Regions from separate parts of the Pseudomonas sp. UF-293 genome, predicted to be linked through region 1. Evidence: predicted binding sites of a transcription regulator. Region 1 holds the regulator's gene; each other region holds the start of a gene.
The links. Region 1 encodes FliA, which starts transcription of late flagellar genes. Its sites were predicted from a motif close to CTAAAGTTTNNNNNNNNNNNGCCGNTAA; they were not measured.
Positions count from the first base shown of each region.

Region 2: AC4IHP_RS05300 (methyl-accepting chemotaxis protein) is a predicted target of FliA. The motif match lies at 1,851-1,878, and genes of this name have one in related genera.
Region 3: AC4IHP_RS18000 (methyl-accepting chemotaxis protein) is a predicted target of FliA. The motif match lies at 1,959-1,986, and genes of this name have one in related genera.
Region 4: AC4IHP_RS09950 (methyl-accepting chemotaxis protein) is a predicted target of FliA. The motif match lies at 1,657-1,684, and genes of this name have one in related genera.

Region 1 covers NZ_JBSICA010000035.1:6,558-9,765, reverse strand. Annotated here, with positions in the region: gene AC4IHP_RS24505 (protein phosphatase CheZ) at 1-283, opposite strand, end outside; gene AC4IHP_RS24500 (chemotaxis response regulator CheY) at 302-673, opposite strand; gene fliA (RNA polymerase sigma factor FliA) at 841-1,581, opposite strand; gene fleN (flagellar synthesis regulator FleN) at 1,578-2,408, opposite strand; gene flhF (flagellar biosynthesis GTPase FlhF) at 2,525-3,208, opposite strand, start outside.
Region 2 covers NZ_JBSICA010000003.1:116,343-119,550, reverse strand. Annotated here, with positions in the region: gene AC4IHP_RS05305 (pyridoxal phosphate-dependent aminotransferase) at 1-72, opposite strand, end outside; gene AC4IHP_RS05300 (methyl-accepting chemotaxis protein) at 114-1,739, opposite strand; gene AC4IHP_RS05295 (glycerate kinase) at 2,044-3,183, opposite strand.
Region 3 covers NZ_JBSICA010000017.1:47,751-50,958, forward strand. Annotated here, with positions in the region: gene AC4IHP_RS18000 (methyl-accepting chemotaxis protein) at 1-1,895, opposite strand, end outside; gene AC4IHP_RS18005 (hypothetical protein) at 2,261-2,788, shown strand; gene AC4IHP_RS18010 (GNAT family N-acetyltransferase) at 2,835-3,208, opposite strand, start outside.
Region 4 covers NZ_JBSICA010000006.1:218,426-221,633, forward strand. Annotated here, with positions in the region: gene AC4IHP_RS09950 (methyl-accepting chemotaxis protein) at 1-1,581, opposite strand, end outside; gene AC4IHP_RS09955 (hypothetical protein) at 1,863-2,117, shown strand; gene AC4IHP_RS09960 (lipocalin family protein) at 2,147-2,716, shown strand; gene AC4IHP_RS09965 (formimidoylglutamate deiminase) at 2,838-3,208, opposite strand, start outside.

The DNA.
Region 1 (3,208 bases):
GCTTGACCACATAGCCCAGGCGTTCGGTGGCGTCGGTGATTTGCGACACTTCCTCGGCCTGCGGCATGTGCGGATCGATCTGGAAATTGACGATCGCACTGTGCAGTTCACGTGTGAGCTTGCCCACTTCCTGATACAGGCCGCGGTCACGGGTCTGATTGAGCTCATGGATCAGTTGCACCGCGTCGCCGAACTTGCCTTTTTCAAGGCTCTCGACCAGTTCGACCGCGTGTTTTTTCAGGGTCGATTCGAAATCGCCCTGTGATGATTCGTTATGCTCCATAGCTCCCCCGCGCATTCATCAGCCGATGCGTTCGAAAATCTTCTCGATTTTGTCTTTCAACGCTTGAGCCGTGAAAGGTTTGACCACGTAACCGTTCACACCGGCCTGAGCGGCCTCGATGATCTGCTCGCGCTTGGCTTCAGCAGTCACCATCAACACCGGGAGGTGCTTGAGTTTTTCATCGGCGCGCACGTGACGCAGCAGGTCGATACCGGTCATGCCAGGCATGTTCCAGTCCGTTACCAGAAAGTCGATGCTGCCGCTGTTGAGCACCGGAATGGCAGTGGTGCCATCGTCGGCCTCGACGGTGTTGGTGAACCCAAGATCGCGCAGCAGGTTCTTGATGATCCGCCGCATCGTTGAGAAGTCATCAACGATGAGGATTTTCATGTCTTTGTTCAATTCGACCTCCAAGCAGTCTTAAACGCGCCCAGCACCTGGACGCGCCACTTCAATCAATCGGCATAGCACTCGAAGTTTGTCTGGAGCACAACGGATCGAGACCGGCGCCGTTCATCACCGCACCAGCCTCGTTTCGCAGTGTCCCCACACTGCCTTCAGCGCGCTCGCCACTCCCCCAAACGCCCCCGCAGACGGGCCGCGCACTGGCTGTGTAACTGGCTGACCCGCGATTCACTGACGCCAAGGACTTCACCGATTTCCTTAAGGTTCAGCTCTTCGTCGTAGTACAGCGCCAACACCAGTCGCTCACGCTCCGGCAAATTGGCAATCGCGTCCGCCAGCGCCGCCTGGAAGCGTTCATCTTCCAGATCGCGTGACGGCTCCATATGAGCACTCGCGCCATCCTCGTGCAGCCCTTCGTGTTCGCCGTCCTGCAGCAGGTCGTCGAAACTGAACAGGCGACTGCCCAAGGTGTCATTCAGAATCCCGTAGTAATCGTCGAGACTCAATTGGAGTTCGGCCGCAACCTCGTGATCTTTAGCGTCACGGCCGGTTTTAGCTTCAATCGAGCGAATCGCGTCGCTGACCATCCTGGTATTACGGTGAACCGAGCGTGGCGCCCAGTCACCTTTGCGCACTTCATCGAGCATCGCGCCGCGGATTCGAATGCCCGCGTACGTTTCGAAACTGGCGCCTTTGCTGGCGTCGTATTTGGTCGAGACTTCCAGCAAACCGATCATCCCGGCCTGGATCAGGTCTTCGACCTGCACGCTTGCCGGCAGGCGCGCCAGCAAGTGATAGGCAATGCGCTTGACCAGTGGCGCGTAGCGCTCGATCAATTCGTATTGCGCGTCACGCGCCGACTTTTTGTAAAGATTCATGCCACTGGCGGTCATATCACAGGCCCTGCGGTTTGCTGCACGAGACGCTCGACGAAAAATTCCAGGTGCCCGCGCGGGTTGGCCGGCAGCGGCCAGGTGTCGACCTTCTGGGCAATGGCCTTGAAGGCCAGCGCGCACTTGGAACGGGGAAAGGCTTCGTAGACGGCGCGCTGCTTCTGCACCGCTTTGCGCACGCTTTCGTCGTACGGCACGGCGCCGACGTATTGTAGGGCGACGTCGAGGAAGCGATCCGTGACCTTGGTCAACTTGGCGAACAGGTTGCGCCCTTCCTGCGGGCTCTGCGCCATGTTGGCCAGCACGCGGAAGCGGTTCATGCCGTAGTCGCGGTTGAGCAACTTGATCAGCGCGTAAGCGTCGGTGATCGAAGTCGGCTCGTCGCAGACCACCAGCAACACCTCTTGCGCGGCGCGTACGAAACTGACTACCGAGTCACCAATGCCCGCAGCGGTGTCGATCACCAGCACGTCGAGATTGTCGCCGATGTCGCTGAACGCCTGGATCAGGCCAGCGTGTTGCGCCGGGCTCAGGTGCACCATGCTCTGCGTGCCGGAGGCCGCCGGCACGATGCGAATCCCGCCCGGGCCCTGCAACAGCACGTCGCGCAGTTCGCAACGGCCTTCGATGACGTCGGCCAGTGTGCGCTTGGGTGTCAGCCCCAGCAGAACGTCGACGTTGGCCAGGCCCAGGTCGGCGTCCAGCAGCATGACCCGACGGCCAAGCTCTGCCAGCGCCAGCGACAAGTTCACTGACACGTTAGTCTTGCCGACGCCACCTTTGCCGCCGGTCACCGCGATCACCTGTACGGGATGCATGCTGCCCATGTTATTTCTTTACCTTGTCTTGCATAGACGGAGGCCACATTACTGGCTGCGCGTTCACGATCGGAACAATGCGTGGCAGACCATCGATGTAGGTACAAAAACTGTTCATGATTACCTCAGCCAACCTGCTTGGTCGGGCTGTGATAGATATCAGCGAACATGTCAGCCATGGCTTCTTCGCTGGGTTCTTCCTGCATTTGCACGCTGACGGCGCGGCTGACCAGTTGATGACGGCGCGGCAGATGCAGATCATCCGGAATCCGTGGGCCATCGGTCAGGTACGCGACCGGCAATTCATGACTGATCGCCAGGCTCAACACTTCGCCGAGACTGGCCGTTTCATCCAGTTTAGTCAGGATGCAACCGGCGAGCCCGCAACGCTTGTAACTGTGATAAGCGGCGGTTAGAACCTGTTTCTGGCTGGTGGTTGCCAGGACCAGATAATTTTTTGAGCGAATGCCACGCCCGGCCAGGCTCTCGAGCTGCATGCGCAACGCCGGATCACTGGCTTGCAGCCCGGCAGTATCGATCAAAACCACGCGTTTGCGTAGCAGTGGATCCAATGCCTGCACCAGCGACTGGCCGGGATCGACGTGCGTCACCGGCACGTTGAGGATGCGCCCGAGGGTTTTCAGTTGTTCCTGCGCGCCGATGCGGAAGCTGTCCATACTGACCAGCGCAACATTCTGCGCGCCGTACTTGAGCACATAACGCGCGGCGAGCTTGGCCAGCGTGGTGGTCTTGCCCATGCCGGCGGGGCCGACCATGGCAATCACACCGCCCTCTTCCAGCGGCTCGAC
Region 2 (3,208 bases), on a different contig from region 1:
CGCTCGGTCGTGAATCTGCCAGGCAGCGGCACCCTCCCCGGCGATTCGTTGGGTCAAGGCTGAATAGCGCATGTACGTCTCCTGTTAGCGCGGTTTCCAGCCTTCACCGTATCTCAAATCACGAAACGCGCCACCATGGCGTTCAAATCCACTGCCAGGCGCGACAGTTCATGGGTCGCGGCGCTGGTCTGGTTGGCGCCAGCGGCCGATTGCGTGGCGAGGTCGCGAATATTGACCAGGTTGCGATCGACTTCTCGGGAGACTTGCGCCTGCTCTTCCGAAGCGCTGGCGATAACCAGGTTGCGCTCGTTGATCTGGTGAATCGATTGCGTAATCTGCTCCAGCGCCACACCGGCCGCGCGGGCCATTTCCAGCGTGGACTGAGTGCGCTGATTGCTTTGCTGCATCGACGAAACCGCTTCACCGGTGCCGTTCTGGATGCCGGCGACCATTTTTTCGATTTCCTGAGTCGACTGTGCGGTGCGATGGGCCAAGGCGCGCACTTCGTCAGCTACCACGGCAAAACCACGGCCAGCCTCCCCGGCACGCGCCGCTTCAATCGCAGCGTTGAGTGCCAAGAGGTTGGTCTGCTCGGCGATGGCCCGAATCACGTCCAGCACCTTGCCGATGTCACGACCTTGCGCGGCGAGGCCTTCGATCATCTGCGCGGTGTTCTGCACGTCGTGAGTCATGGTCTGGATCGCGTCGACGGTTTTCACCACTTGATCGCGACCTTCGCGGGCGGCGTGGGTCGACTGATTGGAGGCCTCGGAAGTCGAAACGGCGTTGCGCGCCACTTCTTCCACCGCGGCGGTCATCTCGTTGACAGCGGTGGCGGCCTGTTCGATTTCGTTGTTCTGCTGTTGCAGGCCACGCGACGCTTCTTCGGTGACCGCGCTGAGTTCTTCGGCAGCGGCGCCCAGTTGCGTGGCGGAACCGGCGATCTGCTCGATGGTTTTGCGCAGGTTGGTCTGCATCGCCGCCAAAGCTTCGAGCAGGCGCGCCGGCTCGTCCTTGCCGTCAACTTCAATGGCTTTACTGAGGTCACCGCCGGCAATTGTCTGCGCGGCAAGCACGGCGCGGTTGAGTGGTGTGACGATGCTGCGGGTCAGCAACCAGGCGAGCAACACGGTGGCCAGCGCTGCAATCACGGCGACGATGATGATCCCGGTGATGGCGCTGTCATAGTTTTCACCGGCCTTAGTGGCCGCCGCTCTGGCCCCGGCCGTATTCATGCCGATCAGCTTGTTGAGCTGCTCGCCCATCTGATCGGTGCCTTCCTTGATGCGCGTGTTGATCAACGCACGCAGCGCCTCGAGATTGCCTTGGCGCGAGAGCTCGAGCATCTGGTTCTGCGCTTGCAGGTAATTATCGAGCGTCGTCGAAAACGTCTGGAAAACGGCGTGCTCTTCAGGACCTGCCGGCAACGCAGCGTAGCTGGCCTGAGCTTTGCGCACCTTGTCGACCAGCACCGCGATGCGGGTTTCTGCCTCTTGCAGGCTGGCCGGCTCGCGATTGACCAGCACACGGAACGAGAGAATGCGCATGCGCAGGACGTTTTCCGTGACCACACTGAGGTGGGTCACGCTCGGCAACTGGTTGGTGTCCATGTCGACCGACGCCTGACGAATGACCGTCATGCGGCTGACGGCAAACACGCCAAGGACAATCACCAGCAAGGCGATGAAGGCAAAACCGAGGAAAGCACGGGGCGCGATATTCAGGTTACGCAGGGACATGGTCGGACTCTCGAAAGAAAGAAACTACGAGCGTCCATGCCGTGAGCACTGGCCCATAGCGGGCGACAGTCCGGCGGCACTGAGTTGTGGTTATGTGTGCGCCTGACCGTTGTATCGGCCAGGCTTGAGGAAGGTTTCGGGTCTGCGGTAAATATTTTTCGGGACGTTACAACAATCTACCCAGCTCCGCTGGCTTTGGTAGGAGCTGTCGAGTGCAACGAGGCTGCGATCTTTTGACTTTTAAAAGCAGGATCAAAAGATCGCAGCCTCGTTGCACTCGACAGCTCCTGCATAGGCAAGCCGATCAGCGTTTGGCGGCGAGTTGCCAGGCTCGGGCAATATCGTTGGCACGTTCACGCAGAAGCCGAGGTGCTTGCGCGCAGGCCTGTTCGAGGCTCATCGGCCCGCTGGTCAGGGCGAATGCGGCGTCGATACCGTATTGATAGAGTTCCTGATAGCCCTCGCCCAGGGTGCCCGCAATCACAATCACCGGCACGGCATGCTGTTTGGCAATCCGCGCGACACCGAACGGTGTTTTGCCGCGCAAGGTTTGCGCATCGAAACGGCCTTCGCCGGTAATTACCAGATCCGCGCCTTCGACCGCCTCAGCGAGCCCGACCAGTTCCGCCACTACCTCGACGCCCGCCTGAAACCGTGCGCCGAGATACGCCTTTGCCGCGAATCCGAGTCCACCCGCCGCGCCGCTGCCCGGCTCATCGCGCACGTCCTTGCCCAACGCCTGCGCGCAGAGTTCGGCGAAGTGCCCCAAGGCCTGATCGAGTTGCTCAACCTGCGCAGGCGACGCGCCCTTCTGCGGGCCGAAAATGGCCGAGGCACCATGGGGACCGCAGAGCGGATTGTTGACGTCGGCGGCGATGTCGAAACGCACATCGGCCAGACGCGGATCAAGTTCACTCAAATCCAATCGCGCCAAATTCGCCAAGGCTAGCCCACCGGGCACCAACGATTGATTGTGCGCGTCCAGCAACTTCACGCCCAACGCCTGCATCGCCCCGGCACCGCCGTCATTGGTCGCGCTGCCGCCAATCGCCAGAATCACCCGTTGCGCGCCGGCGTCCAGCGCTGCACGAATCAACTCACCGGTACCAAAGGTGCTGCTGATGCACGCATCGCGCTGCCCCGGTGGGACCAATTGCAGACCGCTGGCCTCGGCCATTTCGATGATCGCGGTGTGGTTGTGCGGCAGCCAGCCCCAGGCAGCATCGACCGGCGCGCCCAACGGACCGCGCACGCGGGTGCGGCGCAGTTCACCTTCGCAGGCCGCGAGAATCGACTCGACCGTGCCTTCGCCGCCATCGGCCATCGGGCATTTGATCAGCGTCGCCTGCGGCCAGACCTGGGCAAGTCCGAGGGCGATGGCTTCGGCAACGCCTTGGGCACTCAGGCTGTCCTTGAACGAATCAGGGGCGATGACGATCTTCATGGGAATTCTCCGGTTGCAATGGCGT
Region 3 (3,208 bases), on a different contig from region 1:
AGTTCATCGACCATGTGACGGATCTGCACCATGCTGCGGTTGATCTCTTCGGTCACCGCGCTTTGCTGTTCGGCGGCAGTGGCGATCTGGGTGCTGAGGCTGTTGATGTGGCTGACTGAACCGGCCATTTCGTCCAGCCCCGAGTTGACTCGGGCGGTGGCGTCAGCTGCGGACTGGCAACTGGCCTGGGTATTTTCCATGGCGCTGACCGACGAACTCACGCCTTGGGTCAGACGGGTCAACATTTCGTTGATTTCCGAGGTGCTGGCCTGCGTTCGTGCGGCGAGGGCGCGGACTTCATCCGCCACCACCGCAAAGCCGCGCCCCTGTTCCCCGGCACGCGCCGCTTCAATCGCGGCGTTAAGGGCGAGCAGGTTGGTCTGCCCGGCAATCGCGCCGATGACGCCGAGGATTTCGGTGATGCGCTGGGCGTCCTGCTGCATGTTTTCAACTTTGTGTGTAGCGCTCGCCACTTCGTCGATCAGCGCGACCACGCTGTTGGTCGCTTCCCCGACCACGACGCGCGAGCGATCGGCGTTTTCATTGGCGCGCTGGGTGAACGCTGCGGTCTCAGCCGCATTCTGCGCAACGCTTTCGGCGGTGGAGCTCATTTCAGTAATCGCGGTGACAGTCTGATCGGTTTCCGAGGCATGACGCAGCAGAATCTGGCTGGTATGCGCCGAGGTGCGTTGCAGATTATCGAGGCTCGAAGCCATGGCGCCGGTGGCGTGGGTGACTTCGCCGATCATGTTCTGCAGATAGGCGATGAAGGTGTTGACCGAGTGACCGATGGCGCCCAGTTCGTCTTCGGCGCGAATGGTGATGCGGCGGGTCAGGTCGGCGTCACCGCTGGACAGCGAATCAATGTTGGCCTTCAGCGCTTTCATGCGCAGCACCAGTTTACGAATCGCGTAGACCTGCAACAGCACCAACAGGATCACCAGCGGAATCTGGATCAGACTCAGGCTGTTGAGCACGTCGTCGCGCTGTGCGGTGAGCATTTTGGTCGGCAGGGCGGTGGCGAGGAACCACGGTGTACCCTCGATAGGGCGCATGAAGAAGGTGGCGTCTTCACCGTTGTTGTCGAACTCGACACGTTGCGCTTTATCGCGGTTCTGCAGGCCTGTCTTGATCTGATTGATGAAGGTCGAGCTGGCCGCCAGTTCGCTGATGTTCTTCAGCACGATCGGGCCGCTGATGCGCGAGCTGTTGCTGATGATCTTGCCGTCAGCCTCGACGATGAGCATTTCGGCGTTGAGGTCTTTTTCCTTGCGGGCCACCAGGTCATTGAAGAAGCCCAGGGTCACGTCGATGGTCGACACGCCCCAGGCGCTACCGTTCTTGTAGATCGCCATGGCGCAGTTGGTGCGCGGCTCGGCACTGGCGTCGTCCTTATAGGCAGCGGCCCACGCGCACTGGCCGCGCGGAGTGGCCATGCCGCCCTTGTGCCAGCTCTGGTCGTAGTAGTTCGGTGCGGCGTCGCTGTTCCAGAAGGTGTTGACCTTGAGCTGACCCGAGGCGTCGCGATGCCAGAACGTGCTGAACTTGTTGCGCCCGGCGTCACGCTGGCCCGGCAACGGCCAGATGCCGCCGCCGAAGACTTTCAGTTCGCCGTACTGATCCACCAGCCCTGGCAGCACCACGTCGATGGCGGCGCTGTCGAGCAGTGGAATGGTCTGGGTGATGCTGCGTTGCTGCGCCTGCACCTTGTTCAGTTCGCCCTGAATCTGCACGGCCACTTCGGCGATGCGGTTGAGCACGACCTTCTCTTCGGTATCGCGCAGGGTTGGCGCGACCAACTGGCTGATGCCGACCACGGTCAGCACTGACAACAGCAGGATAAACAGAACCAGAAACAGCGTGTAGCGAGCCTGAATAGTGCGCAGTGCGGGCATGGAACTGATCCTTGAGCGGCGTTTTGTTTGAGGGCAGGAATAAAACAGGGCGGGTATCACAGCGTATCGTCGTTTCGGGCCGAAGCTTTAGGTACTGGCGTGCCGAAAGAAACGGGTAGCGATGACCGGTTGGTATCGCAATTGATACGTTCGCGACCGTTACTGCGCGACAGGCGCCTTCGTTACATGGTGATGACGGCTCTAGCGCAATGTTTGCAGGGGATGCGCTTTGTATCGTGAATGTACGAAAGTTGTAAAAAAGCGCACAAAAAGGTTGGTGCGATCAAACGAGGCGGCCGATACTTGCGCCCATTCAGTTTGTTGGAACAAGGACATTTCATGCTCATGGCACAAGGAATCCTCGCATGACGATCGGTTATACCGGCGCCTGGGAAAGCAAGGCGGGCGTAATGGTCCGTGATACCGGCGCGAAGAAACAGGTTTCGCAGAGCGTCAAGGTGCAGCAGATGCTCACGCTGGTCGGCAACGATCCGAACGCGCTGAACGTCGCCGAGATGGATAAGCAGGGGCTGCGCAAGCAGATCAAGGGCTTCGACCCGGCCAACGTTTCCGTCAAGCAATTGGGCAACCTCAGCGAGTTTCTGCGCGGGCGTGGGCTGATTTCTGAAATCACCTCGATCACCTTGCTCAATGCCGGCGACAAGTTCGACCGCTTCGGTGTGCAGAAAGACCCGGAGGCGAAGTTCAACGCGCTGGAATATTTTGCCACGCAGCTCGATGCCATCCAGACCAACAGTCTCAATGGCAACTACTACGGCAAAAGCCTGATTCCCGAATTCAAGAAAGCCATTTACGTCCTGCAAAACCTCAAGACTTACGGCGAAGGCAATGCCGCTGTGCCGTCAGACCAGGGCCTCAAAGCCAAGGCATAAGTCCGCGCCTCAGCGAGCGGGCTTATGCTTTATTACGGGTAGCCGATCAAAGCGTCTGCAGATCACGGCGCGCGATTTGCCGTTGCGTCCGAGCCTGCAGGTCTTGCATGTACGGGCAATGCAAGGCCAGTCTGCGCGGGCGGAAACCGCGATGGAACAACGCCAGCCAGCCGCCCTGATTGTCTGGCGCCGGCGCTAGACCGGTGAAGACAAAACCAATGGCGTCCAGACTGTGCAGATCCACTGCAAATTGTCCCGACAGTTGCAGGCGAATCGAAATCAGCCAATGCCCGGGCAGCGTGCGCAATTGGTTCAGCAGTTCCGGATCGAGTTTCTCCAGAAGCATTTCATGGCGATCGCCGTGTTGTTCAACCTGAACCGAGGCCCCGCGCCAGCGTCCCGCACTGGTTCCGATGCCGA
Region 4 (3,208 bases), on a different contig from region 1:
TGCGCCGACCTGCAACTCTTCGATCATCTTCTGCACTTGCTGCGCCGAATCCTGGGTGCGGTGCGCGAGGTTGCGCACCTCGTCGGCGACCACGGCGAAACCGCGTCCGGCTTCACCGGCGCGTGCAGCCTCGATGGCGGCGTTGAGCGCGAGCAGGTTGGTCTGCTGGGAAATGCTGGTGATCACCTCGAGAATCTGGCCGATGTTCACCGTGTTGCTGTTCAGCGTTTCGATGTTGCCGCAGGAGTCGCTGATTTTTGCCGACAGTTGCTGCATGGCCTGAATGGTTTTATCCACGACCTGCTGGCCATCGACCGCCAGGTTGCGCGCGTCACTGGAATGTTGCGAGGCGAGGGCGGCGTTCTGGGCGATTTCCTGGGCGGCGGCACCAAGCTGATTGATCGCAGCGGCGACGCTGTTGGTGCGGCTGGCTTGCTGGTCGGAGTTGTACATCGACGAGTTCGAGGCAGCGACCACACGCAGGGCGACTTCGTTGACCTGGCCGGTGGCCGAGGATACTTCGCGGATCGACGTATGAATGCGCTCGACGAAGCGGTTGAACGAAGTGCCCAGCGCGCCGAATTCATCGTTGCCGTGAATCACCAGGCGCTTGGTCAGGTCGCCTTCGCCTTCAGCGATGTCATGCATCGCGCGGCCCATGGTCAGCAGCGGTTGCATCAGCACGCGAATCAGCATGCCGAGCAGGCCGATGATGATTAGTACGGCGATGACCATGGCGATCAGTGCCGAGGTGCGGAATTCGCTGAGCATCGAGAACGCGGTGTCTTTGTCGAGGACCAGCGCCACGTACCAGTCAGCCGAAGGCACGCCGTTGACGCGAGTAAAGGAAATCAACTGGGTCTTGCCGCCGAACTCGACTTCTTTCAGGCCCGGACTGACTTGAGGCGCGCCGTTCGGATAGGCCTCGGCCAGCGTTTTGAGCACCAGTTTGCTGTCCGGGTGGATGAGGATCTTGCCTTCGGCGCTGACGATGAACGCATGACCGTGGCCGCCGAAGTTCAGCGAGTTGATGATCGCGCTGACGCTGGTCAGATCAATGTCGGCACCGGCGACGCCGAGCATCTGGCCCTGACGTTGTACCGGGGTGGCGACGGTGATCACCAGTTTGCCCGACGAGGCGGCGATGTACGGTTCGGTGACGATGGTCTGTTGTGCGCTGTTGGCCGCTTTGTACCAGCCGCGCGCGCGTGGATCGTAGTCCGGCGCACGGTTGCCGGCAGGCACCGAGAACATCACGCCGTCAGCGCCACCGAAATAGCTGAGCTGGAAATTGCCGGTGTAGGCGGGCAGGTCGATGATGCGCTTCAGGCTGGCGGGCGCGTTGCCATCGACTGTGACCTGCTGCGACAGCGATTGCAGCAATTGAATGCGGCTTTCCAGCCAGGTCTGGATGTTGCTGGTGGTCAGGCTGCCCAGCTCCTGCATGGTCGCTTCGGTGCTGCTGCTCAAAGCCTGACGCTGGCGATAGTCGTTGAAGAAGATGAAACAGGCGAACGCAACGGCCACCACAAGGGCAGCAGCCAACAGGATTTTGTGGCTGAATTTCATGTTTCTGGTCATCGAATGAACTACCGCGAAGGGGCTGGTCAAGAAAGGGCGGCAATTTGCCATATTCGGCAGCGTTGCGCTGCTCTTATTTCGACCGCGCCGCGCCAAAGATTAGGCGCTTGTGGGGAAAGTCGACGAAATGCTCGACAGCTTCACAAAGTTTCTGATTTATCGGCAAAAGTCAGACAGGCGGGCTGATAAATAGGCAATTGAGCACGGAACCAGATGACACTTTTCTCTTCTAAGCTTCTGGTTGGCACCATGCCATCCCCCCTCGTTCCAGGAGTTTCACCATGTCGCTGCGATCTATCGCCCTGCTGTCGTTTTGCGTGCTGTTGGCCGCATGCAGCAAGGTCAATCAGGAAAACTACTCCAAGCTCTCGGCCGGCATGGCCAAGTCCGAAGTGGAAACCCTCCTCGGCAAGCCCACCGATTGCTCGGGCGCGCTCGGTATGTCCAGCTGCACCTGGGGCGACAAGAACAGCTTTATCAGCGTGCAATACGCCGGTGACAAAGTGCTGATGTTTTCCGGCCAAGGCCTGAAGTAAACCGGGGCTTCGCGCCCACGGAGAAAAAAATGAAGCGGTTATTGCTGATCCTTTTTGCTGGCCTGGTACTGGCTGGCTGCGCCACTTCCGGCGTCGACCCGTTGGCGCCGAAGACCGTCAACAGCGTCAATCTCAAGCGTTATCAGGGAACCTGGTATGAACTGGCACGTTTGCCGATGTTCTTTCAGCGCCACTGCGCGCAATCCGAAGCCCACTACACCCTCAAGCCTGACGGTAACGTCGGCGTGCTCAACCGTTGCCTGACCCCGGAGTGGCAGTGGGAAGAAGCCAAAGGCACGGCTTATCCACAAGTGCCAGGCAAGACCGACAAGCTCTGGGTCGAATTCGATAACTGGTTCTCGCGCCTGGTGCCGGGTGTGGCGAAGGGCGAGTACTGGGTGTTGTACGTCAGCGACGATTACAAGACCGCCATCGTCGGCGATCCGAGTCGCAAGTACATGTGGCTGTTGTCACGCACGCCAACCGTTAACGGTGTAGTGCGTGAAGAATTGCTGAGCAAGGCGCGTCAGCAGGGTTACGACACCACACGCCTGATCTGGCGCGCGTCGGATCGGCAGATGGCCAAGACCTCCAATTAAGCCTCGATACAAATCAACTGTGGGAGCGAGCCTGCTCGCGAAGAGGGTGTGTCAGTCGATATGAATGTTGACTGATACACCGCGTTCGCGAGCAGGCTCGCTCCCACAGTTTGGTTTTGGGTCAGCCCAGGAGATCGCGCAGGACCTGGGTGAATGCGCGAGCGCTGTGCTCTTCGCCGGCATGCCGTCCATCGCGCACCACCCACTGACCATTGACCAGCACATCGCGCACCTGTCGATCACCGCCAGCAAACAACCAGCGATTGAGAATCCCGTCCCCCGAAGCCGTCGCCAGATACGGATCGCTACCGTCCAGAACAATCCAGTCCGCGCGCTTGCCCACTTCCAGCGCACCAATCGGTTGCCCCAATGCCTGGGCGCCGCCATCCAGTGCCGCGTCATACAGCGTGCGGCCGACCATCGGTTGGTCCGCACCGTACAAGCGATTGCGCCGCTGATCACGCAGGCGCTGGCCATATTCCAGCCAGCGCA